DNA from 4 places in the Rothia sp. LK2492 genome. Region 1 is predicted to be linked to each of the others. Evidence: riboswitches for the same ligand, from Rfam matches in the RefSeq annotation. Region 1 holds a riboswitch; each other region holds the start of a gene.
The links. Region 1 has a riboswitch for S-adenosylmethionine ahead of VVR27_RS03260 (bifunctional o-acetylhomoserine/o-acetylserine sulfhydrylase). Riboswitches for the same ligand answer to the same signal wherever they lie in the genome.
Positions count from the first base shown of each region.

Region 1 (7,757 bases):
GGCGAGAAAGTCGGTGGAATCAATGAAATCTGTGAAAGTGTTCTTCTTGGCTAGTTTCTTGCCTTCGGTGTACCAGGACCGGCCCATCTCGCCACCACCGCGGATATGAGCAATCACAAATACGGCACCGCGGTCGAGGACGCTCAGGCGGGCTACGGAGAAGTAAGGATCCATTGAAGCTTCATAGGAGCCATAACCGTACTGAATCACGGGGTGCGGTTGTGTCTTATCCACATCAGCTAGGTGCATGACAGAAAGAGGAATCATGGCGCCGTCGGCAGCTGGCGCCCACATGCGATAAGCGGTGTACTGATCACGCTCGTAGCCCAGAACCGGCGTTTCCCGGCGTAGCACCAGCTCATCGGTATCAGGGAAGTAGTCATAGACACTGCTGGGCGTGAGGAAGGAGGTGTAGTTGAGGCGAATCACCGGGGACATAATGTTCATCCCTGAACAGGAGGAAGTGTAGAGCTCCTCACTAAAGCCGCCGGGCTGAGTGAACTCGATACCGCGGGGGTCGCCTACAGCGAGCTGATGTGACAGTGAGCTGCGGGGTGCAACAAAGACCTTAACCGTGGTGTTCTCTCGCGCCATGACCGCAAGGTGGTTGCGCGAGAAGCTAACGCTCTCGATGCGTACATCGTCGCGGTGCGGCATAAGAGCCACCCAATCAGCCCGCAGACGCTCAAAAGGTACATAGGCTTCGGGGAGAGGTGCTATGACGATTTCTGAGTTGGGCGCATCAAAGTCATGGGTGAGCACCAGGTAGGCCCTTCCATCGACATCGATGATGTCGGTGCTGTATTCAACCCTTTGCTCCCTACTAATAATCAGCGTGGGCTCTACCTCGCCTAACTCATGAATATTGACCACGCGGGTCTCAGTGTACTCAGAGTTACCGGAGGTCATCACCACGTGTGTACGGGAGGACGACATCCCCGCTCCCAGCCACATGCCCTGATCCTCTTCGGTATAGAGAGCAATGTCATCAGCCGGGCTACTTCCCACTCGATGAGCACGAATCTGATAGGGGCGCCAGGAATCATCGGCTACAGCATAGATAAGGTGGTTAGCGCCCGAGGCAAAGAAAGCTCCGGCGAAGATATCTTCAATCTTTTCATCCAGCATCTGGCCGGTTTCAAGGTTTTTGAAGTGCTGGGTGTAGCGCTCATCGCCGGTGTCATCGACTCCAAAGGTCAGCAGTCGTCCGTCGCGAGTAACCTGGAAGGAGCCTAGTGAGAAGAAAGGTAGGTCTCGCGCAAACTCGTTGCAGTCCAGCACCACTTCTTCACCCTCAAGCGGCTGACCGGGCACCACCTGCGGTGGTGTATAACGCTCAACAACGCTGCCTTCTGTTAGGGCAGGCACCCGGCACATAATGGGGTACTGCTCGCCGGCTACCGTCCGATTGAAATACCACCAGGCACCCCTGCGGGAGGGAACGGACATATCCGTTTGCTGAGTGCGGCCTTTAATCTCTTCAAAAATAGCGTCGCGCAGAGGCTGCTGGTCAGCGGTAACCCCATCGGTGTATGCATTCTCTGCTGTGAGATGGGCAAGCACCTCTTCGCTCTCTTTATCACGCATCCATTCGTAGTAATCAATGAAAGTATCGCCATGATGAGTGCGCTCGCTGGCGATGCGTGGGGGACGGGGTGGGGTGAGCGTCATGAGATGCCTTTCTGATGGTTTCTTCTCCAGTCTAGTGGAGAGAGGTTTCCCCGTAAGAGCAGGAGCGGGCGGACGATGAGCGCGGCCAAGCTAGTCGGGGCTGGGGTGAATTGACGAGTGAGCGCTAGCGAACCCTGCGAGAGGGGCAGCTTGAACGCGCTCCTAGACCGTCCGTGGTCTTAATCCAAACTGGGTAAGGGTAAGAGTTACACCTGCGTAATTTTTGCAACAAATGAAACATGCTGACATCTTGCAGTCTTTTCTTGACGCCATGAAACCCGCTAAGGAAGACTAACAACAGGTCAAGAGCGCCAGCACTAAGCCTCAGCTAGCTGGCCGGCAACCCTCCACCTGCGGTGGGGTGCCCTGAGTGAAGACCTGACACATCCCAGACGGGTATGTGTAAGCGCGGGACCGATGTGCCATCTCCTTCGGTGCATCACCTTCCGGTAGACCGGGAGTTACGGCATGCGGCCCCACCTTGCGAGATATTTTCCTCACTAGAGACTGGAGCTACCAACATGACGACCTCACAGAACATCCCCACTCCCAGCAAGCCTGCCGGCTGGAAATTTGAGACCCAGCAAATTCACGCTGGTCAAGAACCTGACCCGGTCACCGGGGCACGCGCTTTGCCGATTTATCAGACCACCTCTTTTGTCTTTAAGGATTCACAGCAGGCAGCTAACCGTTTTGCTCTCTCTGAGCTGGGCCCCATCTATACCCGTATTAATAACCCCACCCAAGAAGCGGTAGAAAACCGTATCGCGGCCCTAGAAGGCGGAGTGGGAGCGCTGTTGCTCGCATCTGGTCAGGCAGCCAATACTTTCTCGATTCTCAATATTGCCGGGGCAGGGGATCACATCGTTGCCTCGCCCTCTCTTTACGGCGGTACCTACAACCTCTTCAAATACACCCTGGCGAATCTAGGCATTGAAACCACTTTCGTTGATGACCCCGCAGACCCCGAAAGCTGGCGCGCTGCCGCCCGCCCTAACACCAAAGCTTTCTTTGGGGAGACCCTGCCCAACCCTCGCGGGGACGTGCTGGATATTGAACCCATTGCAGATGTAGCTCACAGCGTAGGTGTTCCCCTTATCGTGGATAACACCGTAGCAACGCCTTATCTGCTGAACCCCATCAAGCACGGTGCTGATGTTGTGGTGCACTCTGCGACTAAATATCTAGGGGGCCACGGAACCTCTGTGGGTGGTGTCATCGTGGACGCCGGCACCTTCGACTACGGTGCTTACCCCGAAAAATACCCCATCTTTAATCAGCCCGATGAGAGCTACCACGGCCTGGTCTACGCCCACGACCTGGGCAAAGACGGCGCCTTTGGCGTCAACCTCTCTTACATTTTGAAAGCCCGCGTGGCCCTGCTCCGTGATTTGGGAGCATCAATTTCTCCGACCAATGCCTTTAACATAGCGATCGGGCTTGAGACCCTGTCACTACGCATGGAGCGACACGTGCAGAACGCTGCTGCAGTTGCCCGCTTCTTATCTGAGCATCCCGCGGTTGAATCGGTGGTTTACTCGGGTTTGGAAAGTTCACCCTACTACGGGCTGTCTCAGAAATACCTGCCCCGCGGCGCCGGTGCAGTCCTGGGCTTCACTCTCAAAGACGCGGATGCTCCCACCGCCCAAAAATTTGTAGATGCGCTGTCCTTACACTCCCTCCTGGTCAACATTGGCGACGTGCGCAGCCTGGTCGTACACCCGGCGTCCACCACGCACAGCCAATCAACGCCAGATGAGCTAGCCGCCATCGGCATCAATCCCGCCTTTATTCGCCTCTCGGTGGGTATTGAACATATCGATGATATTTTGGCTGACCTCGAACTAGGCTTTAACGCGCTCTAAAGTACGAAAGGTAAATCGATGACGATTAAAGCCTCGACCACTGATACCGCTGCTGGCACCCGTGTGGACGGCGTACTTAAGTACGCCCAGATCGGCGACCTAGCCCTCGAAAACGGTGAAACTCTGCCCGACGTTGTCATTGGCTATGAAACCTGGGGGACCCTCAATGAAGCCGGCGATAATGCGGTGTTGATTCTGCACGCGCTGACCGGTGACACCCACGTTTCTGCCGGTCGCGCGGCTTCGGATGCTCCGGCAGAAGTGCGGGCGGCAGCTGAAGCAGGTGGTTGGTGGCCTACCGCTGTGGGCCCAGGGCGAGTCATCGATACCGATAAGTACTTTGTGGTGTCCCCCAATATGGTGGGGGGGTGCTACGGCTCAACAGGGCCGGCTTCCCCCTCACCCCTTTCCGTAGATTCTGAAGGCAAACCCTGGGGCTCTCGCTTCCCAGCCGTTACCATTCGGGATAGCGTCCACGCCGAGAAGGTACTGGCTGATCAGCTGGGCATTACGTCTTTCCATCACGTGGTGGGCGGCTCACTGGGTGGAGCGCGTGCCATTGAATGGGCGGTGACTTACCCCTCCCTGGTGCGGTCGGTAGCTGTGCTGGCTTCGGGTTCGGCAGCTACAGCAGAACAAATTGCCTGGGGGCACATGCAGAATCTAGCGATACGCCAGGACCCCAACTTTGCCGGCGGCGATTACTACGGCGGCCCCGCTCCTGATACCGGGCTGGCACTTGCCCGACGTATCGCGCACACCACCTACCGTTCGGCGGCTGAACTACACTTCCGGTTTGGGCGCGACGAACAGCCGGGCCACGAGGTGCTTGCCCCCAAGTACAGTGAGCGCGGCCGCTACCAGGTGGAAAACTACCTGGATTACCATGGGCAGAAGTTGACCGCGCGTTTTGACGCTAACTCCTACCTAGCGATCAACGAGGCGCTACTGAGCCACGATGTGGCACGTGGTCGCGGCAATCTTGAGAAAGCGCTGGCTCTCTCCACCTGTCGATGGACGCTTGCCTACGTTGACTCGGACCGCCTCTTCTTCCCATCCGACACCCAGATTATTGCTGCCTCCCTGCCGCAGCCGGTGGAGCCCGCCGTGATCCATTCACCCTGTGGACATGACGGTTTTCTGATTGAGCACCGCCAGCTGGAGCGCATTCTGCTGCAGAGCTTTGAGGCGCAGGACGCTGCAGACGGGCAGAAGACTCGCTCAGCCGGCCGCGCCTACCCACGCAAATATTTGAGGGTGGTCGCCTAACTATAATGCTCGGCAAAAGCCCGGGGAAGCTATGTTAGGTTGGAAAAAACACCCCGCCCAAAGGAAAACTTATGTCCCAGTACCTGGTTGATTTTTCAAATGCCGAGCCAGCACGGGCAGGCACCCACCTGGTGGTGCTCTTGCACGGTTATGGTTCTCACGAACGAGACCTTACCGGGCTGATCCCTTACCTTCCATCCGATAAGGTAACCTACGCGTCCCTACGTGCCCCTCAACCGGTAGGGTATGCCCTTCCCGCGGACGCTGAGAGCGCTTATGTTGGCCAAGCAGCCATGGGCTACCAGTGGTGGCCGCTGAATGCTCAGCTAGAAACGGTTGGCTTTCGAGCCATTGAGCTGACGACCGACTATGTACTGGACTGGCTAGAACCCCTAGCTGCTGACCACAAGAGCGTTACCCTGCTGGGCTTCTCCCAGGGCATGGCCGTGGCGACATCCGTGGCCCGCCGCCGTCCCGAGCTTATTACTGCCGTGGTAGGGCTTTCTGGCTACGCAGTAGATGGCGGTTCTGATTACTTTAGGGACGCCGAGCTCACCGGGGATCAGAAACTACAACTTTTCTGGGGGAGGGGAGACTCAGACCCAGTCATCACCGCTGAGAAGATTGAATTCACCCAGCAGTGGGTGGGGAAGTATACCCGGGTGGAGCAAGAGCTTTACCCCGGCTTAGCCCACGGCATCGCTGCTCAGGAGTTGACTCATATTTCGGCTTATTTGAGTGAAAAGGTGCTGGGTTAGTCCCTTTCTACCTGCACTGCCATACCATTGAGTTCCACGACATCCCCGGGATGGAGCTGTTTGCCGCGCTGTTCACAGATTTCATCGTTGACCTTGACCAGGCCATCCTGAATGACATCGCGGGCGTGGGTGCCATTTTCTACCAGGTTAGCCAGTTTCAAGAACTGACCTAGACGGATCATCTCGTCACGAATAAAAACAGGTTCAATGTTGCTCATACCCCATACTTTACCGCCCCATATGCCCCGGTGTGTGCGGTAGGCTGGTAGGTGCACGCCTCCACAGATGAGCGTGCATTTTTTGCAAATCCAAGCACGCCACAACCGGTGGCGCAGGCTCATAGGAGTATCCAACACATGGCAGCGAAGTCCACGCTCGATAACGTCATCTCACTCGCGAAGCGCCGCGGGTTCGTCTTCCAGGCAGGTGAAATCTACGGCGGTTCCCGCTCAGCCTGGGACTACGGCCCCCTGGGCGCAGAGCTCAAAGAGAACATCCGTCAGCAGTGGTGGCAGACCTTTGTCCGCGGACGCGAAGACATGGTGGGTCTGGATTCCTCCATTATCCTGCCTAAGGCAGTGTGGGAGGCTTCCGGACACGTAGCAACCTTCACCGACCCCCTGGTGGAGTGCCTCTCCTGCCACTCACGCCACCGCCAGGACCACCTGATTGAAGCCTTTGAAGCCAAGAAGGGCCGCGCACCTGAAAACGGAATGGACGATATCGTCTGCCCTAAGTGCGGCAATAAGGGCCAGTGGACCGAACCGCAGAACTTCTCAGGTCTCATGAAGACCTTCTTAGGCCCGGTGGATAATGAAGAGGGTCTGCACTTTATGCGCCCCGAGACCGCTCAGGGTATCTTCGTGAACTTCAACAACGTGGTAACTGCCTCCCGCAAGCGCCCGCCTTTCGGCATCGGTCAAATCGGAAAGGCTTTCCGCAACGAAATCACCCCCGGTAACTTCATCTTCCGTACCCGCGAGTTCGAACAGATGGAAATCGAGTACTTTGTGCACCCCGACGATGCACCCAAGTACTACGACCAGTGGATTGAAGACTGCTGGAACTGGTTCATTGACCTGGGTATCAACCCCGATAATATGCGCAAGTTTGACGTCCCCGACGACGACCGCGCCCACTACTCAGCTGGCACCATGGACCTTGAATACCGCTTCGGTTTCCAGGGCGGCGAATGGGGCGAGCTGATGGGCGTTGCTAACCGCACCAACTATGACCTGGGCGTGCACAACGAGCACTCCAATGCCAAGCTCGAATACTTTGACCAGGGCACCGGCGAACGCTACGTTCCCTACGTCATCGAGCCTTCCTTCGGTTTGACCCGCGCGATGATGGCCTTCCTGGTGGATGCTTATGTCGAGGATGAAGCACCCAACACTAAGGGTGGCGTGGATAAGCGCACCGTGCTGAAGCTGGACCCGCGTCTGGCTCCCGTCAAGGCTGCTGTTCTACCCCTGTCCAAGAAGGAAGACCTGGTTCCCTCAGCCAAGAAGCTGGCCAACGAACTGCGCCGCAATTGGAACATCGACTACGATGATGCCGGTGCAATCGGCCGCCGCTACCGCCGCCAGGACGAAATCGGCACCCCCTTCTGCATCACGGTGGACTTCGACACCCTCGAAGACCAGGCAGTCACCATTCGTGAGCGCGATACCATGGCTCAGGAGCGTGTAGCCCTGGATCAGGTCACCGCCTACTTGGCAGCTAAACTAGCTGGCTAAAGAGCAGATAACCTCACATAAAACTCAGGAGGATGCGCTTCACGTCAGCTACAACGAGCTGACGTGAAGCGCATCTTTTGTTCATTAACCTCAGTGGTCTTGTGCCTGAGGGAAATAAGGCTTGATCTAGGGTAGCTGGTCGTAGTGGCCCTCTGCTTGCAGTGATTCAGGCTCAATCTGGAAGGTTGAGTGCCTGATACTGACCTCAAAGTGTTCAGCAACGCAGGTCTGTAACCGTGTAAGGGTTTCGACGGCGCACCCATCGGTTAAGCAGTCGTCCTTAACGACCACGTGGGCGGTTAATACCGGGAGGTCTGAGGAGATTTGGCTGGCATGCAAATCGTGCACAGCCACCACGTGGGGAAGAGTCTCTAGATGCCGGCGCACATCCTCAACGTCCAGTCCCCGCGGTGCCGATTCTAGGAGTACGCTCACTGTTTCTTTCAGCAGCTTGA
Region 1 covers NZ_JAYWLX010000002.1:238,871-246,627, forward strand. The annotation lists gene VVR27_RS03255 (S9 family peptidase) at 1-1,671, opposite strand, end outside; SAM riboswitch class IV at 1,972-2,086, shown strand; gene VVR27_RS03260 (bifunctional o-acetylhomoserine/o-acetylserine sulfhydrylase) at 2,193-3,536, shown strand; gene VVR27_RS03265 (homoserine O-acetyltransferase) at 3,555-4,805, shown strand; gene VVR27_RS03270 (alpha/beta hydrolase) at 4,877-5,563, shown strand; gene VVR27_RS03275 (RNA-binding S4 domain-containing protein) at 5,560-5,781, opposite strand; gene VVR27_RS03280 (glycine--tRNA ligase) at 5,920-7,302, shown strand; gene VVR27_RS03285 (cation diffusion facilitator family transporter) at 7,429-7,757, opposite strand, start outside.

Region 2 (7,757 bases), 160 kb from region 1:
CGTCTACCGAGCTGCCTTTACTGGGCACCGCTACTTCATCGACGTGAGCTAGGGCAGAGGGCAGAGCGGACTCCCAACGGGCAGCGGTGGCAGCGTCCACATAATGTTTTTGGGCAGCCCCACTCAGTGCAATAAAACCGCGGCGGGTGACGCCTAGTTTGTGGGTAAGGTTGGCCGGCAGGGTGTAGCCACCCCAGCGCAGAATGGGGGTAAGGCGCAGCGCATCGCTGCTACTGCCGCGTTCAGGTACTGTTTCAAGGCTGAGCTCTACCGCAGGCTCGTCAGCTACCGCTAAACCTGCCTCTTGTCCGTCGAGCAGGATAGGCAAATTCAACTCATCTGCGGACCGCAAGAGCTGCCAGAGCAGAGAGGAATCAACGTTTGAAATGGATGCCCACTCGCGGTGTGAGGAATAGATGGACTGAGAACCGCGAATGACCGCATAGAATTCGGTAAACCAGCTGGCATGCTCGGGGAGTAAGCCCGTGCCGGACGCCCCGGCTGCTGTGCCAGAGAATTTCTCCCAGGTCAGCCCACCCTTAATCCACTTGCCGCGGGCACCCATCATGACCGGGCGGACCTCCAAACTAATCTTGGGGGCACCGTTATTTTTGCTCCAGCCGTACTTACCCGGCACCACCAGCCGTAAATCCAGGGCGCCGGAGACCCCGTGCGTCCTGCTATCAAAGCTCGGCCGGCTAGAGAGAGAATAGGCAAGAGACCTGCGCCAGGCAGGTAACTTGGGCGCTGTCCCATGAGCAGGCGGCACCGTTTCGGTGGGGTCACCAGCCGGGAGCGCCAGCTCGGCTTCCCTCTGAGCCATCTGCTGCCGCAAGTCCGCCACCAGCTTTTGCTTGTCCTCCACCGGGAGAGAAGTTACCTCGTTTTCAGCAGCAGACCGCCAGGTTGAAGAGCTAGCAGTCAGCGCTTTCTTTGCCTTAGCAGACCGGTCAATGGCGGTCAGCATCAGAGCCACCGCATGCTTGCAGTTATGGGACACCGGGCAAGAGCAATACGAGGTGAAAGATGATGACCCGGCCAGCACCTCAGCCGGAAAGATCACGGTCGTCTCATAAGGCGTTGAACCGCTACCAGCCACCTGACCCGTCAGCGTCCGGGCACCCTCATCGTAGGTGTAGCGCACCACCATACCATCGCGCATATACCGCTGACCGCGCGTATAGGCCCCGTGACCCACTTGCCGAATCAAGGCAGGGGCAGTCACGGGAATCTCGGGGAAAGCAGAAGCGGATGACACAGTAACCTCGGTGCGAAATCTAATAAACCGGGGCAAATTCAAAAGCGGCTAATCGTTGAAGCTCCACTTAGTGGGCGGAAACGAGCGCATTCGACTTCTGAATGAACCTAGTCTTCTAGCTTATCGCAGAAGCAAAGGGTGCAGCTGGTGGACAGGTAGCTATCGGTCTTGATTTGCTCAACCAAATGGTGAGAAACCTGTTTACAGGCTGGGCCGGTGTAGGTTACAGTTTTAACCAGCTTCAAGAGTTTCAACTGCTAAGCTCCGACTTTAGTTGAACGCCAACCCCATGTTCACGGGTGGCTCGGATGACGAAGCGGTCTGCATCGCGCATATCGGCGCTGTTTGGTGTAGACAAGAGCACGTTATGAAAGGAACGCGCACCTTACGCGCAAAGGCACCATGTCAAATGCTCGCCCCCACATCTCTGTCCAGAAGAATATCTCTGCTGCATCTGTACCTGCCCGCGGTGGTTTTACCGCGATGAGTATTCAGGACTACACTCGTATTTCGAACGAGCGTAGCGAGTTCCTGAATTTTTTGCTGGCTCCTAACCCGAGCGGCATCCCTGCTACTGAATACGGTGTTCTGAAAGCTGCATGAGCCAGGTAGGTCTTCTTCTTGATTCGGACGTCCTTGCCGAAATCCGCAAGGTAAACCCGCACCCCACTGTGGTGGCATTTTTGCGCCGCAGCTCCTACCGCACCCTCTACATTTCGGTGCTGAGCCTTGGTGAGCTAAAGGGTCTCTACCCCTACCCCGAGACAGACCGCTGGTTGGCTGAGCTCACCGACCGCTTTAACGATCACGTGCTGGACGTGGACGCCCGAGTCTCCCTGGAATGGGCCGGACGGCACGCCGAACCTAAGTTACACGCGGTGGGCTCAGCGGCGTCCACCCCATTGCCAACCGCTGCTCTGGAAGGTCTGATGAGCGCCACAGCGGCGGTACATGAGCTTGAAATTATCTCATCTAAGGCGGAGGTCTACCGCAGCTGGGGCGTGCCCGCTTCAAATCCCTGGCTCGAAGGCGCCTCATGACATCCCTGCTGTTCCTCTAGTAGTTGCGTGTGCGCGCAATCAGCTTGGCCACCGCTGCCCGGGGCAGAATCTTGGTGAGGCTCACCGCAACTTTGTAGGGTACTGAGGGCACGCAGAGCGCTTTGCCCCGGTGACTAGCAGCAGTGGCATCCGCTACTACCCTCTGCGGGGTCAACCAGAGAAAACCAGGTAGAGAAGGGGCTGCTTGCCCCATGGCATCGTGGAATTCTGAGCGGGTGAGACCCGGGCAGACGGCTGTGACGGTGATGCCGCGCGGCGCGTACTGTAGGTTGGCTGACTCTGAGATAGAGACTAAAAACCTTTTGACCGCTGAGTAGGTGCCGCCGGGGGTGAAGGCTGCCACCGAGGCGACGTTAATGATGCGCCCCCTGCCCCTGGGCAGCATGGTAGTGATAGCGGTGTGCATGAGCAGCAACGGAACTTTAGCGAGAACATCCACCTGGGCAAGGTGCTGCTGGGCAGTGGCAGCGTCGAAAGAGCTGCCTAAACCGAAGCCTGCATTGTTGACCAGAATTTCCACCGGAGCTTCATCCTGCTGTAAACGGGCTACCAGGCGCTCTAAATCATCGGGATTGAGCAGGTCAGCGGGAAGCACCTCAACGGTGACACCGCACTCCGCCCGCAGGTTTTCAGCCAGCTCTTGCAGCGGGCCAACCCTGCGAGCTGTCAGTACCAAATGGTAACCGGCGGCGGCGTACTGGCGCGCAAATTCGGCGCCGATGCCAGCTGAGGCACCAGTAATCAGAACGTAGGATGGGTCAATGCTCATAGGTGCACTTTACCTAACATGCTCAACATCATTCGGGGAACTTGCTGTAAAGGCGCCGAGCGCTTGGGTATCAGCAAACGAAACATGACATGATAAAAGCGATGAAAACACCAGCCCGCCCCCCGCGTTCTTTACCCATGCCCCTGTGGTTGCAGGGTGCCGTTGAGCTTGCCCTCGTTGCAGCGCTGAGTTACCTGGCCGTTGTCTTTTTGTTGGCAGCTGTTTGGTATACCAACGGTTTTGATAACAGCACCTTTGCCGGTGCTACCTCGGTAGCCGGCCATACTTGGTTGCTGGTGCACGGTGTTCCACTGGCTATGGACATCCCAACGCAGGGTGCATTCTCGGCGATTTCGGGCACGATGAGTCTTATGCCTCTGGGGCTGACACTGATACCTTTAGCGCTCTGTTACCGTTCGGGTAGGCGTTTGGCGAGGGCCTCCTATGAGGGGCAATTCTGGCAGCCACTACTGGGCGGTATGGGTGCTTACGCGCTGGTTAGCGTAGCTATTAGTGCGCTTTCAACCGGCGACTACTTTGCCACCTCGCCGGTTTTTGCGGCGCTTATTCCCCTGTGGGTAGTGGCGCTGGGTGTCCTAGCCGGTGGTTACGCGGAGTCAGGCTCCTTGGCTGCCATGATTGGTGTGAATGCTGCCGACTGGGTTAAGAAATTTAGCCAGTATTCCCGCTGGGCTGGCTCTTACATTTGGGCAGCGGTACGTGCTGCTCTGGTGAGTGTGCTGGCGCTGGGAGCTGGCGGGGCCCTGCTGTTGGCGCTCACTGTTTTCTGGCACTGGGATGATGTTATCGCCCTCTACCAGACCCTGCGTGCTGGGGCTGTGGGCGGTACTGCTCTGACTCTGTTGCAGCTGGGTCTCATCCCTAATTTTGTTATATACGCCATGGCGTGGAGCTCCGGGGCTGGCTTTGCTCTGGGCACCGGTACATCGATTGATTTGACCGGCACCGACGCTGGTGTGATGCCCGCCCTTCCCATTTTGGGGGCTCTGCCGCACGCGTCCTACCCACTGGGGCTGTTGGCGCTGGTAGTGCCGGTAGCTGCCGGTGCGGTGGGAGGCTGGTGGTTCTTCCGTGAAGGTGAAAATCACCTGGATGAGTGGTTTGCCCTCAAAATTCGTTTCCGTTGGTATTCTTGGCCGCTCTCTACCCTCTGTCTAGCGATCTTTAGCATGGTTCCTACCTTTACGGTTACAGCTCTGCTGGGCTGGATTGCCAACGGTTCTTTGGGCCTGGGGCGCTTTACCGAGATTGGCCCCAACCCCCTGGTGTTTGGGCTGTATGCTGCGGTGCTACTGGCCGCTGGCATCATGCTGGGTCTGGGACTAGCCCACGTGATGGTGCGTGATACCACCGGTGAGCTTGACCGATTCGCAGAGGATGCCGCCAACCCCAAGACTCGTTTTAAGCGCAAGCGCCGGGGTCAGAAGGTAGCAAGTATTGAGGCTGAGACTCCTGAGACTAACGGGGAAGAAGCCACCGGTTCAGTACGAGCTGAAACGGGAGAAAAAACCACTGATGATGCCGCAGAACTAGACTCGGCAGCTGACGCGGTGCCTGAGGCTGAAAGCGTCAGCAGTGAGATTGAGACGGACGCTGAAGAAACTTCGGCTCCCTTACTGCCTGAGGAAGAGGCCGCTGACACGGTAGCTGGTACAGATACCGAGCCTGCCGAAGAGCCTAAGAAAACCTTCCGGCCGGTCATACGCCGCCCTAAGTCCCGGCGTCGGAGCTAGCTCTTAGGCTAGTTGCCGCCCATAATCTGACTGAAAATACCGTCACTCATTTGTTCGGTGCACTGATTGCTGCGGGCAATGGTGAGCGCTTGCTCTAGACAGGTGGCGTAATTGCCGGCAGTCTCGGGGAAGAGTAATTGAACACCCGATGAGAGGCTAAGAAAGAGCGACCAGACCACGATCATAACCATCAGCAGCACCGAGAAAAAAGGGAACTTAGCCTTCAGCATTTTTACCATGGTGGTGATAGCGAAGCCAATGGTGAGCGCAAAAAGAGGCAGTGCAAGAGCGTTGCCCCACCCCGGAAAGTTGGTCATTCCAAAAGCGAGAACCAGTGACAAGAAGGTGCACCGCGACCAGATGCGGATGTTCTCTAGGGCTTCAAGGCTGGGCGCACTCGGCTGCTCATGGTTCTCAGACATAGATACCACCTTACCGCCCCACTGAAAAGAGCAACATCTCGTGGGTGAGTGAGCTAAACTATAGTCCATGCGTGTTGTTGTAATGGTCTCCGGTTCGGGCACCAATCTGCAGTCTATTGTGGACGCCGTTAAGGCCGGCCAGCTGCCCACCGAAGTGGTGGCAGTGGGGGCAGATAAGCCCTGTCAGGGCATTGAACGAGCCGTAGCCGCCGGTATCGAAACCTTCCTAGTACAACCGGCTGACTATCAAGACCGCCCAGCCTGGAACAGGGCACTAGAAGAGGCAATCGCTGCTTATCGCCCCGACTACATTGTCTTCGCGGGTTTCATGCGCATCGTAGATGCCCAGCTGGTGGATCGTTTTGCTGGCCGTATCATCAACACCCACCCCGCCCTTCTGCCCTCTTTTCCGGGAGCTCACGGGGTGCGTGATGCACTAGCCCACGGGGTGAAAGTAACCGGTCTAACCGTGCACCTGGTTGATTCTGGGGTTGATACCGGCCCCATCTTGGCACAAGCCGCGGTGGACGTCCTGCCCGATGATACCGAAGAAACCCTGCACGAACGCATCAAGCTGAAAGAACGAGCGCTTCTGGTTAAAACTATCGGTCAGCTAGAAGCCTCCCCCTTAAACCCACAGTTTTAGCCCCGCGGGGCTGAGCCCGCGGGTCGGGGCTCTCAAATACGACTCACGTATCTCAACCACCTGCTGCCCCACGCAGCACAAGAAACGGAGTTCATTAGTGAGCCTCATTCAGCTGGATCGCGTACCTCTCAAACGCGCTCTCATTTCTGTTTTTGACAAGACCGGCCTTGAAGATCTTGCCAAAGGTCTGCACGAAGCCGGGGTCGCGATTGTCTCCACCGGTTCCACTGCCTCCACCATCGCTGCAGCTGGCGTGCCCGTCACTGAAGTCTCAGATGTGACCGGTTTCCCCGAGTGCCTAGAGGGCCGCGTTAAGACCCTGCACCCCCGCGTCCACGCTGGTATCCTGGCTGACCGTCGCAAGCAGGAGCACATCGACACTCTGGCAGAGATGGACATTGAAGCTTTTGACCTGGTGGTCGTGAACCTCTACCCCTTCGTCGATACCGTGAAGTCCGGCGCTGATCAGGACGCTATCATCGAGAAAATCGATATCGGTGGGCCTTCCATGGTGCGTGCCGCTGCTAAGAATCACGATGCTGTAGCTATCGTGGTGGATCCGGCCCGCTACAACACCGTGGTGGAAGCTGCCAAAAACGGGGGTTTCAACCTAGCTCAGCGTCGCGCCCTGGCGTCCGCCGCCTTCGCCCACACCGCAGCCTATGACACCGCTGTTGCCACCTGGACCGCAGCCCAGTTTGAAACCAATGACGAGCAAATCTGGCCGCCCTTCGCAGGGAACTCCTTTGAACTGACCGACACCCTGCGCTACGGCGAAAACCCCCACCAGGCAGGCGCGCTCTACACCAACGCCGCCGCCTCCCCGGGCATTGCCCAGGCAACTCTGCTCGGTGGCAAGGCCATGAGCTACAACAACTACGTCGATGGCGATGCCGCCCTGCGCGCCGCCTACGACTTTGATGAGCCCGCCGTTGCCATCATCAAACACAACAACCCCTGCGGAATCGCTGTTAGCTCAGCCAGTGCTGCTGACCCAATTGCTGACGCCCACGCTAAAGCACACGCCTGCGACCCCCTCTCAGCCTACGGCGGCGTTATTGCCGCTAACCGCGAGGTCACCGCAGCCATGGCAGAAACCGTCAAGGGCATCTTCACCGAGGTCATCATTGCCCCCTCCTACAGCGCTCAAGCACTGGAGATTCTGCAGAGCAAAAAGAACCTGCGCATCCTACAGCTACCCGCCGACTTCGCCCTGGATACCCTAGAATACCGACAGATCTCAGGTGGGGCCCTCATTCAACAGGCGGACCGCCTGGACGCAGATGGCGACGCCCCCGAAAACTGGCAACTGGTTGCCGGCGAAGCCGTCGACGCAAAAACCCTAGCAGATCTGACCTTCGCCTGGCGAGCACTACGCTCAGCTAAGTCCAACGCCATCCTGCTGGCTAACCACGGTGCTGCAGTGGGCATCGGCATGGGCCAGGTCAACCGCGTAGACTCCTGCCGCCTCTCGGTAGAACGCGCCAACACCCTAGCCGACGGAGACGAACGCGCCCGCGGGGCAGTAGCTGCCTCAGACGCCTTCTTCCCGTTCGCAGACGGCCTACAGGTACTTTTGGACGCCGGGGTGCGCGCCGTCGTTCAGCCCGGTGGCTCCATCCGCGACGAAGAAGTCATCGCAGCAGCTCAAGAGGCTGGGGTGAGCATGTACTTTACCGGTGCCCGTCACTTCTTCCACTAAGAAGTTTCCGCTGGAGGGCGGGCACCGATTCCGGGCAAAATTTATATCCATCGCTCGCTCGGAATTTTGCCCTCCATCCCGTCACTTCTTCCACCAACACCCCTTGCACACAAAAGGACCCGCTGTCCCCTGGAGAAGTACCCAC
Region 2 covers NZ_JAYWLX010000002.1:78,083-85,839, forward strand. The annotation lists gene VVR27_RS02535 (SNF2-related protein) at 1-1,258, opposite strand, end outside; SAM riboswitch class IV at 1,498-1,625, shown strand; gene VVR27_RS02540 (nuclease PIN) at 1,661-1,861, shown strand; gene VVR27_RS02545 (plasmid stabilization protein) at 1,858-2,298, shown strand; gene VVR27_RS02550 (SDR family NAD(P)-dependent oxidoreductase) at 2,315-3,088, opposite strand; gene VVR27_RS02555 (DUF6350 family protein) at 3,190-4,842, shown strand; gene VVR27_RS02560 (hypothetical protein) at 4,851-5,264, opposite strand; gene purN (phosphoribosylglycinamide formyltransferase) at 5,332-5,910, shown strand; gene purH (bifunctional phosphoribosylaminoimidazolecarboxamide formyltransferase/IMP cyclohydrolase) at 6,008-7,612, shown strand.
Region 2: another riboswitch for S-adenosylmethionine. It lies ahead of VVR27_RS02540 (nuclease PIN); the one in region 1 lies ahead of VVR27_RS03260 (bifunctional o-acetylhomoserine/o-acetylserine sulfhydrylase).

Region 3 (7,757 bases), on a different contig from region 1:
ATACCGGCAAGCGGGCAAAGCTTAGAAGGGTGCGATTTTGGGCGGCGCGGGGAAGATGGCGTCCAGTTGAGCCAAATCGTCCTCGCTGAAGCGAGTAGCTATGGCGGCAGCGTTGGTGCGCACCTGGTCAATGGTGGTAGCACCAGCAATGACCGATGACACCGGGCGTTGCTGGGCCAGCCAAGAGAAAGCAACCTGCACCTCGGTCAGTCCGCGCTCGGCGGCAAACTCCGAGAAGGCACGCATCTGATCCCAGTCTGTCGAGTCCAGCAATTCGGGCTTGATGCGGGTCAGTCGCCCTTCAACAGCCTCCTTACCGGGGTTATATTTACCGGTCAGCAGACCGTTAGCCAGGGGGAAGTAGGGTAGGACGCCCAGGCCAAACTCGCGGGCAGCGGGCAGTACTTCTAGTTCAGCGCGGCGGTCCAGCAGGTTGTAATGGTTCTCTGCGGCGATGTAGCGAGTGCCTAATTGCCTGCCGATATATTCCGCTTGGGCTATCTGCCAACCGGAGTGATTGGAGCTGCCAATATAGCGCACTTTGCCCTGCTCAATCAGAGTGGCAAGTGCTCCCAGGGTTTCTTCCACGGGCGTGACGGGGTCGGGGGTGTGGTGGAAGTAGAGGTCAATATAGTCAGTGCCCAAGCGGCCCAAGGACGCTTCGATAGCGCGCATGATGTAACGTCGGGAACCTCTCACCCCGTGGTCAGTACCGTTGGCGCCATCCATATCCATGCCAAATTTAGAAACAATCACGATTTTGTCCCGGTCAATGCCGGTGTCTTTGAGCGCCTGACCGAACATGGTTTCAGATACCCCAGGCCGAGCCCCGTAAATATCGGCAACATCAAAGAGAGTGATGCCCTGCTCCACGGCGGCTGCCAGCACATCGTTGGTGCCGGTCTGAGTTTCGGTGGCGGTTTTGCTTCTACCCAAGTTGTTACAGCCCAGGCCAACGGTCGATACGGTCAGGCCGCTACGGCCTACTTGGCGATATTCAATGCTCATACCTCTACCCTAGGTATAAGCCTTCAATCTTACAAAACCCGGTGGTACTCAGGGAAAAAGTCCCTGAGTACCACCTCGTAGAAAGTTAAGAACAACAGATTAGAGGGTATGAAGTAGGGCCTAGTTTATGGTGGCAAACTCCCCAGTATCAGCAACTCCCAGAGCGTTTACTCCTGCGGTATGTTGAATCCAGCTTGCAGCCTGACTCAGCAAAGCATAGTTAGATTGAGCGTTGATATTACCGCCTGGGGAAAGATCACCGGTGGAGCATACAGCTACAATTCGGCCATTAATCACCAAAGGTCCACCCGAGTCCCCTCGGTTTGCTGCACCAGAGACACCCCGCAGTTGAGCTGCGGGACCACCATAGGTATCAATTGAAGGACCCTCTACCTGCACTGTTGCCATACGTAGGCTAGTCGTAGGTTGGTCATAGGCCCCCAGCCCTTAACCAACGATAGTTCCAGTATCACCAGTGCGTGGACTGTAGCTAACATCCAACCTAGGGTAGCTTGGAAGAGAAACTGGTCGGTCTAGTTGAACCAAGGCAATATCTCCACTGTGAGCCGCATAGACTCTACTGGCCCTGACGGCTGTACCGGGGTTGAGCTGGTCATTGGAGTGATAGACCTGCATGTTGGAGGCACCATCGATGCAGTGTTTTGCTGTCAGGACCCATTGTGCGTTGAGTTATTCACCGGTACAACCGCTGATTCCATTGCTGCCGGTCACATTGAACCGAAGCTGGACAGCCCAAGGGCTCGTGGCTACTGAACCACCAATAATATTCGGAGTCGCACCAGAATTCGTATCTGTACGCGTTTCAGCCGTAGCCACTGCTACGGAGCTGAAGGAAATTGCACATGTCGCGGCGAGCACGGTGCAGAACTTTCTAATCGAAACCATGATTATAAAACCTTTCAAGAAAAGTAAGAAAAAAGCTCCACTCTCACTCAAAGAAACCGGTGCGACCTTTACATACCATCGCAATAAAGCCCGAAATATTACTGTCATGTGTCTCAACACACCCGACACAAAGTCAAAAAGCTGCACAGAGCGGCGGTTTCTTGCCAGCGCCCTGCCTGCGCTTTTAGTGTAGAACCATCAAACCTATCCAGAGCGACCGAGAGACCTAGCTCGATGACGTCGCAGCAACCACCCCTGACGGGAAAGGTGCTCCTGCTAGGACCGATAGAGTGCATCACCAGCGGTCCACCCACCGCACTGTGTGGCGCCCTCCCGCCACCAATGGGAGCGGCTACCGCATTCTTTCGGGTCCACCCAACGACCTGTAAGGAAACCATGAGTACCTATACACCGGCGCTCTCCTACGAACTCTTCCCACCGCGAAGTTCTGCCAGTTGCGAGAATCTGCTGACGACCATCGACCAGCTGGCGCCCACCAACCCCGACTATGTGTCGGTGACCTACTCCGGCGACCGGGCTCGTAAGCAGAAAACCCTGGCCCTGCTAGACCATCTGGTCCACGAAACCCAGCTCACTCCCCTGGCTCACCTCACCTGTGTGGGGCACACCGCCGAGGAGCTGGAAGCTGCTGTTCGCTGTATTCTGGCGATCGGCGTCCGCGGATTTTTAGCCCTGCGCGGCGACCTGCCACCGGGCAGCACGCAGGCCCCCGATATCCCCTTTGCCCGGTCCCTGGTTGACCTCATTCGCCAAGTTGAGACCCAGGATTTTGCCCACCTAGCAGCAGGACGCGTGGCGGTGGGGGTAGCTGCTTACCCCTCTCGGCACCCGGAGTCCAGCTCGGAACTGCAGGATATTGAAATTCTGCTCTCCAAGGAGCGGGCGGGGGCTGACTTCGCTATCACCCAGGTTTTCTTTGAGGCGACCCGCTACGAATCCCTGGTGCAGCGGGCCCGAACCGCGGGGGTAACCCTACCCCTGATTCCGGGCATCATGCCGGTCACCAGCCTGCGCAGGCTCACCACGCTCTGCTCACTAGCGGGCCTGCCCGTGCCCCAGCAGCTGGCCTACGACCTTGAAACCGCGAGCGGGGATGCCCAACGGCACCGTATCGGGGTGGAGTTCGGCGTCCGCCTGCTCCAAGAATCCCTCGACGCCGGTGCCCCCGGCATCCACTTCTACACCTTCAATGAACACGCAGCGGTGCTGGACGTTCTCGAGCAGGTCAACCTGCCCCGCTACAGCACCCGCTTTGAAAACCCCCTGGCCGAACTGACCTACGCCTAAAAATATCGGCCCAAAGACCTTATAGAAAGACACCACCATGACCACTGTTTTCCCCACCGCAACCATCACCGGCTACCCCCGTATCGGCGCCCGCCGCGAACTCAAGCGCGCTGTTGAAGCCTACTGGGCGGGTAAGTCCAACCAGAACGAACTGAAGCAGACCGCCCAGAAGATTCAGCAGGACGCCTACCGCACCCTTACCGAACGCGGCCTGACCGACGACTACGCTATTCCCGCGGACTTCTCCTTCTACGACCAGGTACTCGATACCACCCGCCTCTTCACCGCCCTGCCCGCCCGTTTCGAGTCGGTACGCGACGACCGCGGCCTGATCGACCTGGACGGCTACTTCGCCCTGGCTCGCGGCACCGAGCACCTGCCCCCGCTGGAGCTGACCAAGTGGTTCGACACCAACTACCACTACCTGGTGCCAGAAATCGGCCCGACCACCGGCTTTACCCTTAACACTGAAGCCCTCGATGACCTGCTGGCAGCCGCGGAGGCGGCGGGGACGTCCGCCCGCCCCAGCATCACCGGCCCCCTCACCTACCTGCTCCTGGCAAAAGCTGAGGACGGCTCCCCCGCCGACTTCGCGCCCCTCGACCGTCTAGCAGACCTGTTGCCCCTCTACCGAGAACTGCTCGCCCACCTGGCCGGCCGCGGTGTGCGCTGGATTCAGTTCAACGAGCCCGCCCTGGGTGCTGACCAGGCTGTGAGTGAAGCCGAGCTGGCGCAGCTCATTGAGAAGACCTACGGGGAGTTCACCCAGCTCTCTGACCGCCCCTCCCTGCTGGTCACCAGCCCCTACGGCAACCTGACCGGTCTATTGGAACCCCTGGCTACCTCGGGCGTAGAGGCCCTGCATCTTGACCTGGTATCTACCGGTTACGATCAGGACGCCCTCGCCCGCCTCTTCGGCGGCAATTCGGCTCCCCTGCTGGTGGCAGGTGTAGTGAACGGCCGCAATATCTGGCGCAACGACCTGGCAGCCTCCCTCCACACCCTACAGGCAGTGGGAGCGGCGTCCGTCTCGACCTCGACCTCCCTGCAGCACGTGCCCTACGACCTTGACCTGGAAACCGGGCTCGACCAGAAGCTCACCAGCTGGCTGGCCTTTGCCCACCAGAAAGTCAGCGAAGTTGCCCTGCTCGCTCGAGGGCTCGCCGAAGGACCAGAGGCTATCGCCACCGAGGTTGAGCAGGCCAAGGCAGCGCTGGCAGCGCGCGCCCAGTCCAGCGGAGTCAACGACCCCTGCATCCGCGAGCGCACCCTCTCCATTACCCCCGAGAACTACGAGCGTCCGTCCGCTCGGGTGCGTCAGCAGGCCCAGGAGGACCTGAATCTGCCCCTGCTGCCGACCACCACCATCGGGTCTTTCCCGCAGACCGGTCATATTCGCTCCCTGCGTGCGGACTACCGCAAGGGTGCGCTGACCAGGGAAGAGCTCGATACCCACCTGCGGGAGGAGATTCGCTGTGTGATTGACTTCCAGGAGCGCCTGGGGCTGGATGTGCTGGTACACGGTGAAGCTGAGCGTAACGACATGGTGCAGTATTTTGCGGAGAACTTCGACGGGTTCGCGCCGACCGAGCACGGCTGGGTGCAGTCCTACGGCTCGCGCTGTACCCGCCCCTCGATTCTGTGGGGCGATGTGAAGCGTAGCGGTGCGGGTACTCGCGGTGAGGCTTTTACGGTGCCGTGGATTAGCTTCGCGCAGCGGCAGACCGATAAGCCGGTCAAGGGTATGCTCACCGGCCCGGTGACGATTCTGGCCTGGTCGTTTGTGCGTGATGACCAGCCTTTGGCGGCGACCGCTACGCAGGTTGCGTTGGCCCTGGCCGATGAGATTGCCGACCTTGAGGCAGCAGGAACCCGCATTATTCAGGTGGATGAGCCCGCCCTGCGCGAGCTGCTCCCCCTGCGTGTCGAAGACCAGGCAGCCTACCTTGACTGGTCGGTGGGTGCCTTCCGACTGGCGACCTCGCAGGTTGCCGACTCCACCCAGATCCACACCCACCTGTGCTACTCGGAGTTCAACGAGATTTTTGGGGCAATCGATGCCCTGAACGCCGATGTCACCTCGATTGAGGCAGCCCGCTCCCGTCTGGAGCTGCTGGCCGATGTGCCTGAGAGTTTCGACCGCGGCATTGGCCCCGGCGTGTGGGATATCCACTCCCCGCGTGTGCCCCAGGTCGATGAGATCGAGAAGCTGCTGGCTACTGCCCTGGAGCATATCCCCGCCCGTCAGCTCTGGGTTAACCCCGACTGCGGCCTAAAGACCCGTGCCTACAAGGAAACCAAGGCTTCTATCGAGTCTCTGGTTGCCGCTACCGAGGCTGTACGAGCCAGCCTCACCGTAGCGGTCTAGGGGTAAGCAAAAGGACGCCGCCCCCGCCCTACCTGCCACCTGGCGGGAGGGTGGGTGGCGGCGTCCTTGCATCCGTGAAGCGCAGATGCGGCCTTAGTGGACTATAGGGGCGCTTCCTGCGGCCTGCTTTCCGGCGGGCAGAAGCAGGGCTACCACGATAGAAGTCAGCGACATAAAGGCTGCTACCAGGAAGGCCAGGTGCACACCGGCCATGTAGGCGTCAGTTCCGGTTCCACCGTGCGCTGCTGCTCCTACACCCATGAGCGCCACAAAGACCGCTGTTGATGCGGCGCCAGAGACCTGCTGGAAGGTGGTCATAGCGGAGGAACCAAAGGCGGTCAGCTCACCGGATAAGGAACCCAGCCCCAGGCCCATCATGGGGGTGTTGATGAAAGGCAGGGAGAAGGTCATGAGCATATAAGTGGCAATGATGTACCACTGCGGGGTGGTCTGAGAGAAGGTGCTCATCAGCCAGATAGAACCAGCCAAGAGAACGGCGCCGGGCAGAACTAGAGCTCGTGCACCGAAGCGGTCAGACATGCGTCCTACCAAGGGGCTGAGCACCGCCATGAGTACGCCGCCGGGCAAAAGCATGAGGCCGGTCTGCAGGGCGCTAACGCCCAGCACGTTGGCGGTGTAAAGCGGGATCAGGATGGAGGTGCCCAGCATGACGCCCATGCCGATGGAAGTCATAAGTACAGTCAGGGTGAAGGGGCGGGAACGGAAGATTCGCATATCCATGAAGGGGCCGCGATCTTGCAATTTGAGCTGACGCCAGACAAAAATTGCCAGAATGATAGCTGCTGCGATCACAACAACCCAGGGGTTAACGGGCAGGTGGGCACCACCGTGGGCTGAGCTACCGCCCATAGAAGAAAGACCTAGCACAAGGCCGCCGAAGCCCAGGGTAGAAAGCAGCATGGAGAGCGCATCCAGCTTCTGGTTACTACCGGTGGGAGCATCCGCGGGGGCTAGCTTCATACCCACCAGCAGGGCGGCAATACCGATGGGAAGCACTAGCCAGAAAAGCCAGCGCCAGGTTCCCACACCCAGAACCAGACCAGAAACGGTGGGGCCCATAGCAGGGGCAGCAGAGATTACCATGCCGATAATGCCCATGGCCTGACCAATTTTGCTGGGGGCTACCATGCGCATCATGGTGGTCATGAGTAGCGGCATCATTACACCGGTACCCGATGCCTGCAGCACGCGACCGGTCAACAGCATGCCGATACCGGGCGCGGTTGCTGCCACCAGGGTACCCAGCGAAAAGAGCAGCATGGCACCCATAAAGACAGTACGAATAGAGAAGCGGGAAATAATGAAGCCCGACGCCGGGGTCACTACTGCCATAGTCAGCATGAAACCGGTGGAAGTCCACTGGGCGGTGGAAGCGGTAATGTTGAGGTCTCGCATGATTTCAGGTAGCGCAACGCCGAGAAGGGTTTCGTTCAAAATGAGAACGAAACCAGCGATGACCATAATGGCAAGTAGCAGGAACTCAGCTTTTTCCAGCTTGCGCGCTACCGGCATCGATGCGGTAGGCGGGGCGGAATTAACCGCTTTTTGAGCGCCTGTCTCAGGAGTGGGTGATGGTGGATGCGTAGAAGACATAAGGCTAAAGGTTACAGCCTTTAGAGCGAGCGCATAAGTGGGTCTTGCTCACAGTGCTCGCTTTTCACCTGGAAAATTTTCGACCGCAATAGGTTAAATACTCTCTCTTTTTGACCCCTTTGGGGGAATTGTTTTTAGGGGTGGCACTGACTGTAAAAGCAGGGTGTGCCACTCACGCTGACAGCCAAACGGTGAGTAACAAGCCGCCTGGCTACGCTCTGCCGCCCTAAACTGGGGGTTATGACACATTCCGGTATTGACACCAGCTTCCTAAACCCAGAGATTGCCCCCGGCGATGACTTCTTCCGCCATGTTAACGGCACCTGGTACGACTCCCACGAGATCCCCGCTGATCGTTCACGTGACGGCGGCATGTACACGCTGCGCGATGAGGCAGAGAAGAATGTACGCACCATCGTTGAGAAGTTCGCTGCTGATGAGCCCTCTTCACGAATTGGCGCCCTTTATAACTCCTTTATGGACACTGAGAAGATTGAGGCGGGCGGGGTAGATCCCCTGCTGGCCGAGGTGCAGCCGGTGCTTGAGGTTGCCA
Region 3 covers NZ_JAYWLX010000004.1:56,989-64,745, reverse strand. The annotation lists gene VVR27_RS05845 (aldo/keto reductase) at 22-1,008, opposite strand; gene VVR27_RS05840 (trypsin-like serine protease) at 1,129-1,416, opposite strand; partial or broken gene VVR27_RS05835 (trypsin-like peptidase domain-containing protein) at 1,456-1,683, opposite strand; gene VVR27_RS05830 (hypothetical protein) at 1,772-2,107, shown strand; SAM riboswitch class I at 2,116-2,206, shown strand; gene VVR27_RS05825 (methylenetetrahydrofolate reductase) at 2,311-3,222, shown strand; gene metE (5-methyltetrahydropteroyltriglutamate--homocysteine S-methyltransferase) at 3,260-5,590, shown strand; gene VVR27_RS05815 (MDR family MFS transporter) at 5,684-7,204, opposite strand; gene VVR27_RS05810 (M13 family metallopeptidase) at 7,445-7,757, shown strand, end outside.
Region 3: another riboswitch for S-adenosylmethionine. It lies ahead of VVR27_RS05825 (methylenetetrahydrofolate reductase); the one in region 1 lies ahead of VVR27_RS03260 (bifunctional o-acetylhomoserine/o-acetylserine sulfhydrylase).

Region 4 (7,757 bases), on a different contig from region 1:
ATTAGGCGCAGGGTAAAGGTGATGCCGGCAGCCAGAAAAATTGCCGTCAGAATATAGCTGGTATTAGGCATACTGACTCTCCTGGGTAGAGTTCTTGCAGGCGTCCTGACGGCCTTGCACAAGATGGCGCAGAATCAAGAAGCACACCAGGGCTAGCAGGGCAATCAGCAGCATGGACTGCGGGTAGAGAATGATAGCGGTGATGGACGCCGCGGCAGCCAGCGAAGCGGTGACATGATCCTTGACAGCGCGGTAAGCGTCGATGGAAAGAATGATGAACATGCCAGTCATAACGAAGTCCACGCCTGCAAGGTTGCTCAAGAAAGCTGCGCCTATGAAGTAGCCCAGGGTGGAGCCACCCCACCAGCTGACCCAGAGGAGCAGCGAAACGGTCAGGATTCTACCCTGGCGGTAATTCTCAGAGCCCGGCCCCGTGTTCACTGCGTAGGCCTCATCGCAGAGCATGTAAACAGCTAGCGCCTTGGCGAAGCCGCCCCGCACATTTTGTAGCGGGTAGCTGATGCCGTAGACCAGGTGCCGGGCGTTCATAATCAGGGTGGTGGATGCAATGAGCGATAGGGGAGCGGCGGCCGCGATCATACCTACCAGCAAGAACTCAACAGATCCGGCGAAAACCACGGCAGACAGCACGGGGGCAACCCACCAGGCTAACCCGTAGGATGACACCAGCACACCCAGACCCATACCCATCACCACAAAGCCAAGGCACATGAAACCGGCAACGCGCAAGCCCTCGCGGAATCCGCTCTCACCGGGCAAAGTATGCACATGCTCGCCAGAAATTACGGGCAGCGCCCCGGTCGCTGTAGCAGGGCTGGTGACCTCGCTGGTCGTCACAAGAGACAGTGAAGTAGTTGTGGTTCTTTCCTGGTGCATAAGAACAAGTCTAGATAAAAAGCCCCGCAAAGTGTTTGCTTTTTATTGCTAAAAAACAGCTCTCATAGCAATATTAAGCACATGGATAACCTTGATAGCGCAATTATTGAAGAGCTTACCGCTAATGGTCGGCTCACCAACCAGGAACTTGCTGCTCGGGTAGGGCTAACAGCTGCCCCCTGTCTGCGCCGGGTGCGTCGGCTAGAAGAAGCTGGAATTATTGCTGGCTACACTGCCCGCATCAACCATGCCCTGCTCGATGAAGGCTTTGAGGTGCTGGTCTTCGTAGATCTTTCACGCAACGACCTGCCCAGCGTAGAAGCCTTTGAGAGCACCGTCCTTGCCGATCCAGCTGTCATCGAATTCCGCCGCATGTTCGGTCTGCCCGACTACTACATCAAGGTACGCGTGAAAGACTCAGAAGCCTATGAGCGCTGGTACAGTGCGCTCGCCTCTCAGCACGAGTACATCTCCCGCATCGATTCGCGGATCACTATGAAGCTACTCAAAGCGCCCTAACCGCCCTAGCTGTGACAGCGCACGGAATAAGTAGCTAGCGCCGCACGTTTTGATAAAAAGACCTCTTACTCCATTCGTATAAGGAGAACACCATGGCAGAAAATGCCCGCACTGAAGACCCTAACTACCGCGCTGTGCCCGTTGAGCGCATCGGTAAAAAGCACTACCGAGCCACCGGCGCTAACGGGGCTACCTTGGATTTTGGCCAGGGGGAGGGGATGCTGACCCCGGTCGAGCTACTGCTTGCCGCGATCGCTGGTTGCTCCGCCGTGGACGTCGATGTGGTGACTTCCCGAAAGGTGGAGCCCGAGACTTTTGAGGTGCTGTCCTCTGCCATCAAGCAAAATGAGGACGGCGCTGTTCGGCTTGATGATATTCAGGTGAGCTTCAATGTAACCTTCCCCGCCGGTGCTGAGGGCGAGAAGGCGCAGAAGATGGTGGATCGCCTGATTAAACTCTCGGCCGAGAAGGACTGCACCGTCAGCCGCACTGTCGAGCACGCCACCAAGGTTACTTTTATCAACGAGAACGCCTAGGTCAACCCGGGTACATTTCTAGCCCGCTCTTCGTCTCAACCGCGCCGCCCTGCGCTCCAGCCCCCATGTTCGCTGGAGTGCAGGGCGGCTCTTTTCTGCGCTCTAGGCTGGATATCACGCGGTGTTTAGGGTTCAAATGGACGCTATGGTGGTAATCTAAAGTTTGTCTTATGCCCCATTAGCAAAACTGTTGGGGTAAGTTCTTGGGTCCTGGATGTAATCCTCCAGCCTCCTAACTACCGAAAGCAGCACGCACCTTATGTCTACTGATGCAGTTCCCACCCCGGTTGGTGAGAATAAAGAAGAGCTGAAGCGGGGCCTGCGCAGCCGTCACCTCTCCATGATTGCTATTGGCGGCGCTATTGGCACCGGCCTCTTTGTCGCTTCAGGTTCCACCATCGCAACCGCTGGCCCCGGCGGTGCTCTGCTCGCCTACTCGCTCATCGGCATCATGGTGCTGCTCCTCATGCAGTCCCTGGGCGAAATGGCAGCCAACCTGCCCGTAGCAGGCTCCTTCCAGACCTTCGCTTCCCGCTACGTCTCAGAGTCCTTTGGCTTCGCTATGGGGTGGAACTACTGGTTCAACTGGGCCATTACCGTTGCCGCAGAACTGGTCGCTGCCGGCGTCATTATGTCCTACTGGCTCCCCGGCGTCCCCGGCTGGATCTGGGCGGGTCTCTTCCTCTTCATCATCTTGGGCATCAACATTCTTTCAGCGCGTGCTTACGGCGAATCAGAATACTGGTTGGCTGCCATCAAGGTGCTCACCGTCATCGTCTTCCTCATTGCAGGTATCCTCATGATTTTTGGAATCCTGGGCAACCACGAGGCGGGCTTTGGTAACTGGACCGACGGCGAAGCACCCTTCAAGGGCGGTTTCATCTCCATCCTGGCCATCTTCATGGTCGCTGGCTTCTCCTTCCAAGGCACCGAAATGATTGGTGTTGCTGCCGGTGAGTCAGAGAACCCCCGCCGCGACGTCCCCCGTGCCCTCAAGAGCGTCTTCTGGCGCATCATGCTCTTCTACATTGGTGCTATCGCGGTGATCGGTACCCTGATTCCTTACACCAGCCCCAACCTCCTGCGCGCTGATGAAACCGACATCGCCTACTCGCCCTTCACCATGGTCTTCGATAACCTGGGTATCGCGCTCGCAGCTTCCGTCATGAACGCGGTCATTCTGACCGCTATCCTCTCTGCCGGTAACTCAGGCCTCTACGTCTCATCGCGTATGCTCTACTCTCTGGCCGTCGAGGGCAAAGCACCCAAAATCTTCATGCGCGTCAACAAGCGCGGCATCCCCATGCCCGCCCTGCTCATGACCGCAGCTATCGGTCTCTTCGGCTTCGTCACCGCACTCGTAGGCCAGGGTGCCGCTTACACCTGGCTGATTAACATCTCAGGCCTCTCCGGGTTCATTACCTGGGTGGGCATCGCTATCTGCCACTACCGCTTCCGACGCGCCTACGTCGCCCAGGGCTTCGATGTGAAAGACCTACCTTACAAGGCACCGCTCTTCCCCATTGGGCCCATCGTTGCGCTGCTCATGTGCCTCTTGGTCATTGGCGGCCAGAACTACAACGCCATCTTTGAGGGCCACTGGTTTGAGGTTGTCTCAGCCTACATTGGTGTGCCCATCATCATTGGCGTCTACCTGGTCCACAAGATGGTCAGCGGCTCAAAGACCATCCCCCTCAAGCAGGTGGATGTCTCTGGCATCGAGGTTGAACCCGTCAAGGGCTAACTTCAAACTGAACGGTGGCGGGGCGGACGTGCTCTCGCCGGCTGATCCTCTCGAGACTCGCGCGGGGCGCTCGCCTCGATTCATGCCAGCCCCGAGCCAGCCGGCTGCAAGCACGTCTACTCCGCCACCGCTGCGCCAGCATGGCTTACCTTTCGCTCGCGAGGGGGAGCAGCCATGCTGGTGTTTTTGTTTGCGGGTAGACTGGTGCCGTTTGATTTTTCTGGTGAAGGGGTAGCGCACGTGGCTAAGCTGTATTTCCGTTTTGGGGCGATGAACTCGGGCAAGTCTACGGCCCTGCTGCAGGCTGCCTATAACTACGAGGAGCGGGGCCAGCGCGTCCTGCTGGCTAAGCCCCGCGTGGATACCAAGGGTGATGCCCTCATTGTTTCTCGCCTGGGCGTGACCCGCCATGCTGACTTCCTCATTGGCCCTGAGGACTCAGCGAAGGATCTCTTTCATGCCGCTGCTGAAGTAGCTGAAGACCCTGACCGGATGCACTGGCACCTGCCCGTCTCCTGTCTGCTAGTGGACGAGGCACAGTTCCTGACCTCAGAACAGATTGATGACCTGATGCGCATTGCCGTGCTGGAGGATATCCCAGTGCTTGCCTACGGTATCCGCACCGATTTTCGTACTCACGCCTTCCCCGGTTCTGCCCGCCTGCTTGAAATCGCCCACACCCTTGAAGAATTGAAGACCATTTGCCGGTGCGGACGTAAAGCACTCTTTAACGGGCGGACGCTTGATGGTAAGTTCATTTTCGACGGCGACCAGGTGGCCATCGACGGCGTGCACGTGGGCTACGAGTCCCTGTGTGCTACCTGCTACCTAGAAGAATCTGGCGGTGCGCTGAGCTAAGGGCGGAGCTGGTTTTCTACGGCGCGTAGAAGAAATATTTCGATTACTGGCCGGTAGCTACTCCAATATAGTGACCTGGGTCTACTCTGAAAGGGTATTTACTCCTTTCAGGTGAAAGAGGCAGACATGTCTTCCCCCACTTCTCGTTTCCTGTCCGTACCTACCGCCGCGCTGCTAGCTTTGACCGTCCTGGTCGGTTGCGGTTCAAACAGCGATGAGCCAGTGACTGCTGAGAGCAGTGCATCGTCGGCAAGCTCTGCTGCGGCTACTACCGCTACTGAGACTTCGGCGGCTTCTGAAACTTCGTCCGCCGCGGCGGTGCAGGCGGAGCTGCCTGAGGGCTACAAACTGATTTCCGCACCTAATAATGGCCAGTCCTTTGGCGTGCCCGAGGGCTGGCTGGAGGTGGATAGTCAGGCTATGGCTAATGATGCCGAGATTCAGGCATACTTGGAGCAGGCTGGTTCTGAGACCGGTATGAACGCTGAGATGCTAAAGCAACAGATGGCTCAGCTTGATGTGATGGCTATGTCTGCGACTCGTGATGCAGCTGGTTTTGCTGAGAACGTCAACGTTTTGGCGGAGCCGGTTTCTGCATCGGTGGCGCCTTCTGCTGAGGAAGCTAAGGCGATGGTTGAGGAGGTTAACGGTACAGCCGGTACATTTGCTGAGGTTCAGACGTCTCTGGGCGAAGGTGTCACTCAGGCGTACACTGCTGAGGTTGCTGGGGTAGATGTCGGAGGTGTTTACATCATTGTGCCGGCAGGCACTGGTGACGGTTACAGCATTATCACCGTTTCAGCTTCGGACACCGCTAAGGCACAGGAAGTTGCTGACAACATCGTAAAGTCACTGCAGAAGAACTAAGTTATTTGGCAGACGAGGGGCTGCCCTTCACCTACCAGCGGTAGGGGAGGGCGGCCCCTTTGTAATAGAGCTTATTGTGTGAACTGATAAAACTCTGTTGAAGTTGCTACCACGATTCAGAAGCCCAACGCTAAGCCCTTTGACTTGTTGGCTGGCAACCGCCTTTCGCAGACGGTGCCTTCAAAGGAAAATCGGTCACCAGGCTCAGACGGTCCAGTGAAAGTAGCGACTATTTTAGGAGGCCCTCATGAGTCAGCTTTCTTTTTCTTCTTCTAATGCCGATGCAGAAACAAGCAAGGACACTGTTGGTACCCGCTGTATTCTTCACACTGCTGGTCACGGAATTGTGCCTGCTGTTGATATCAACGCTTCAAATAAGTTGTGGGAGAAAGCCACAGTGCTTGAGCAGCGCGGCACCCGGTTGAAACTACAGACGGCAGACGGCGCGGCCTATTTCTGGCACCACGATCCGCAGCGTATAGCTTATCTCTGTGCACCTGAGGGTGGCGATAACCAGGACATCGAATCTGATGAGAAAGCGGCTGCGCCGGTATTGCTATTTAGTTCCAGCCATAAACTCTTGGGTAGGCGTATCGAAGGAAGTTTTCCTCAGGCGCATCTTTCGGATGAACCGTTGGATGCCTGTGAATTAGCTCCTATGCTAATTAGCTAGAAAGGTATCTTTATATAAATAATTAGGTAAGCCAATATAATGGCTTACCTAATTATTATCTTGGATAGAAATTAATTTTATATGCAGTTAAATTCTATGAGTGATTATTTAATAATTTTACGAAAATGGAGCTGTGTGTGGAATCGTATAAAATCAGCCTCGAATGGGTTGCTTATAAGATTATAATTCCCATTGATGTCACAGATTCTATTTAACCCTGAAGCATAAAGGTTGAGGGCGTACGGGATTTCAAAAGAATGCCAAACAATTAGTGCTAATAATTCTTCAGAGAAACTGATTCCAGAATTGCCATGAGAAATTGAGTTTCTCAAGTCAACTTGAAATTTAATAACATCAGGATTTAGTGATGTATTATTAATTAAGGATGTGTAATCTTCAGAACATTTAGATGAGATGTAGGTTAGGCACTCTTTGATTCGAGAATTGGATGGATTGGCACCGTAAGGTATCGTTGACTTAATGGCATCCGACCAAGCTGTTTTAATTTTACCGTGATCTTCACTTTTAAATCCTTTTGAATTATTGGACTTCTCAACAAATTCTTCTATGTCTTCAAAATTTGGAAACTCTTTTTTTAGACGGGTTATAGAGCAATCGCGTAGGGCAGACTCCACATTGGAGGAAGCTTGTACAATTATATTCTGCTGCATTTTTGATGTCATCCATGATTCAAGTGACATGGGTCTAACATTTTCTTTAGCTTTAATCCATTGAGGATAAAATCTAATAGACTCAATTAAGGCATCCCAAGTTACAACAGAATTTGATATGTTATCTAGTCGGATAGGGGAATATGTATCAACCAGTTTTTGCAAAACTTCAACAAGCGAAAATTCTGAAGGTATCATTCGCCAAATACCTCTATTGCAGCTCTCATTCTTTGGCTGATAAAGAATTTATCTGAACCATTTCGGCTGACTGCTTGCCAATCAAGTTCATCTGAAAAAATGTGTAATCTTGACAGCAGTTCTTCTGCTCCAATTTCAGATTTCTCGATACGTTTCATGAGTCCTACATACAGAGAGTCTACATATGAGATACTATGTTCTCGCGCCCATCCTTTATCGAGGTAAGCTTGGCGAATAAGAGATGTTACTCTGAGGAATAGCTGTTTGGCGTTTTCTAATTCATGACTGGGGTTATCTGCATAGCGATGTTTCTCATAAAAGTCATTAATGAACTCCTTCATTGGAGCTGAATAGTTTTCCCAATTAAAGTACAAGGCTAATATTCTAGAAATTATTTCGTGATCATGTGCATTGACGTCATACTTTCCGTATAGATGTCTCCAATCTGAGGTGTTATTGATTTCCTCAATAAATCCTACAATTCTGCCCGCAAATGTAGCTATTCTAATTTGATGTGGGGTAAGTTTTGTTCCGCCAGAGTTGATTCTTTCAAAAATCTGATAGATTGTACTTAAATCACCGGGCTCAGGGACTGTTCGAACTATTGTTGTTGTAATACCAGTGTTTCTAAATTTCCTTTGTTGTTCAGATGATAGGTCTTCGTAAGACTTACCGGAAAATTCATCTGAAACATATTTTAAAACAAAAGGAGAATTTACGGTTTCGCCGTTATCTTGATTTCTCCTTTGGATCCTTCCTTCCTTAAAGAACCTCAATGTAGTAAGGCGCTGTTG
Region 4 covers NZ_JAYWLX010000009.1:52,728-60,484, forward strand. The annotation lists gene VVR27_RS09780 (branched-chain amino acid transporter permease) at 1-71, opposite strand, end outside; gene VVR27_RS09785 (AzlC family ABC transporter permease) at 64-897, opposite strand; gene VVR27_RS09790 (Lrp/AsnC family transcriptional regulator) at 979-1,416, shown strand; gene VVR27_RS09795 (OsmC family protein) at 1,509-1,952, shown strand; gene VVR27_RS09800 (amino acid permease) at 2,212-3,696, shown strand; gene VVR27_RS09805 (thymidine kinase) at 3,937-4,554, shown strand; gene VVR27_RS09810 (hypothetical protein) at 4,681-5,421, shown strand; SAM riboswitch class IV at 5,535-5,652, shown strand; gene VVR27_RS09815 (hypothetical protein) at 5,669-6,094, shown strand; gene VVR27_RS09820 (hypothetical protein) at 6,199-6,963, opposite strand; gene VVR27_RS09825 (DUF262 domain-containing protein) at 6,960-7,757, opposite strand, start outside.
Region 4: another riboswitch for S-adenosylmethionine. It lies ahead of VVR27_RS09815 (hypothetical protein); the one in region 1 lies ahead of VVR27_RS03260 (bifunctional o-acetylhomoserine/o-acetylserine sulfhydrylase).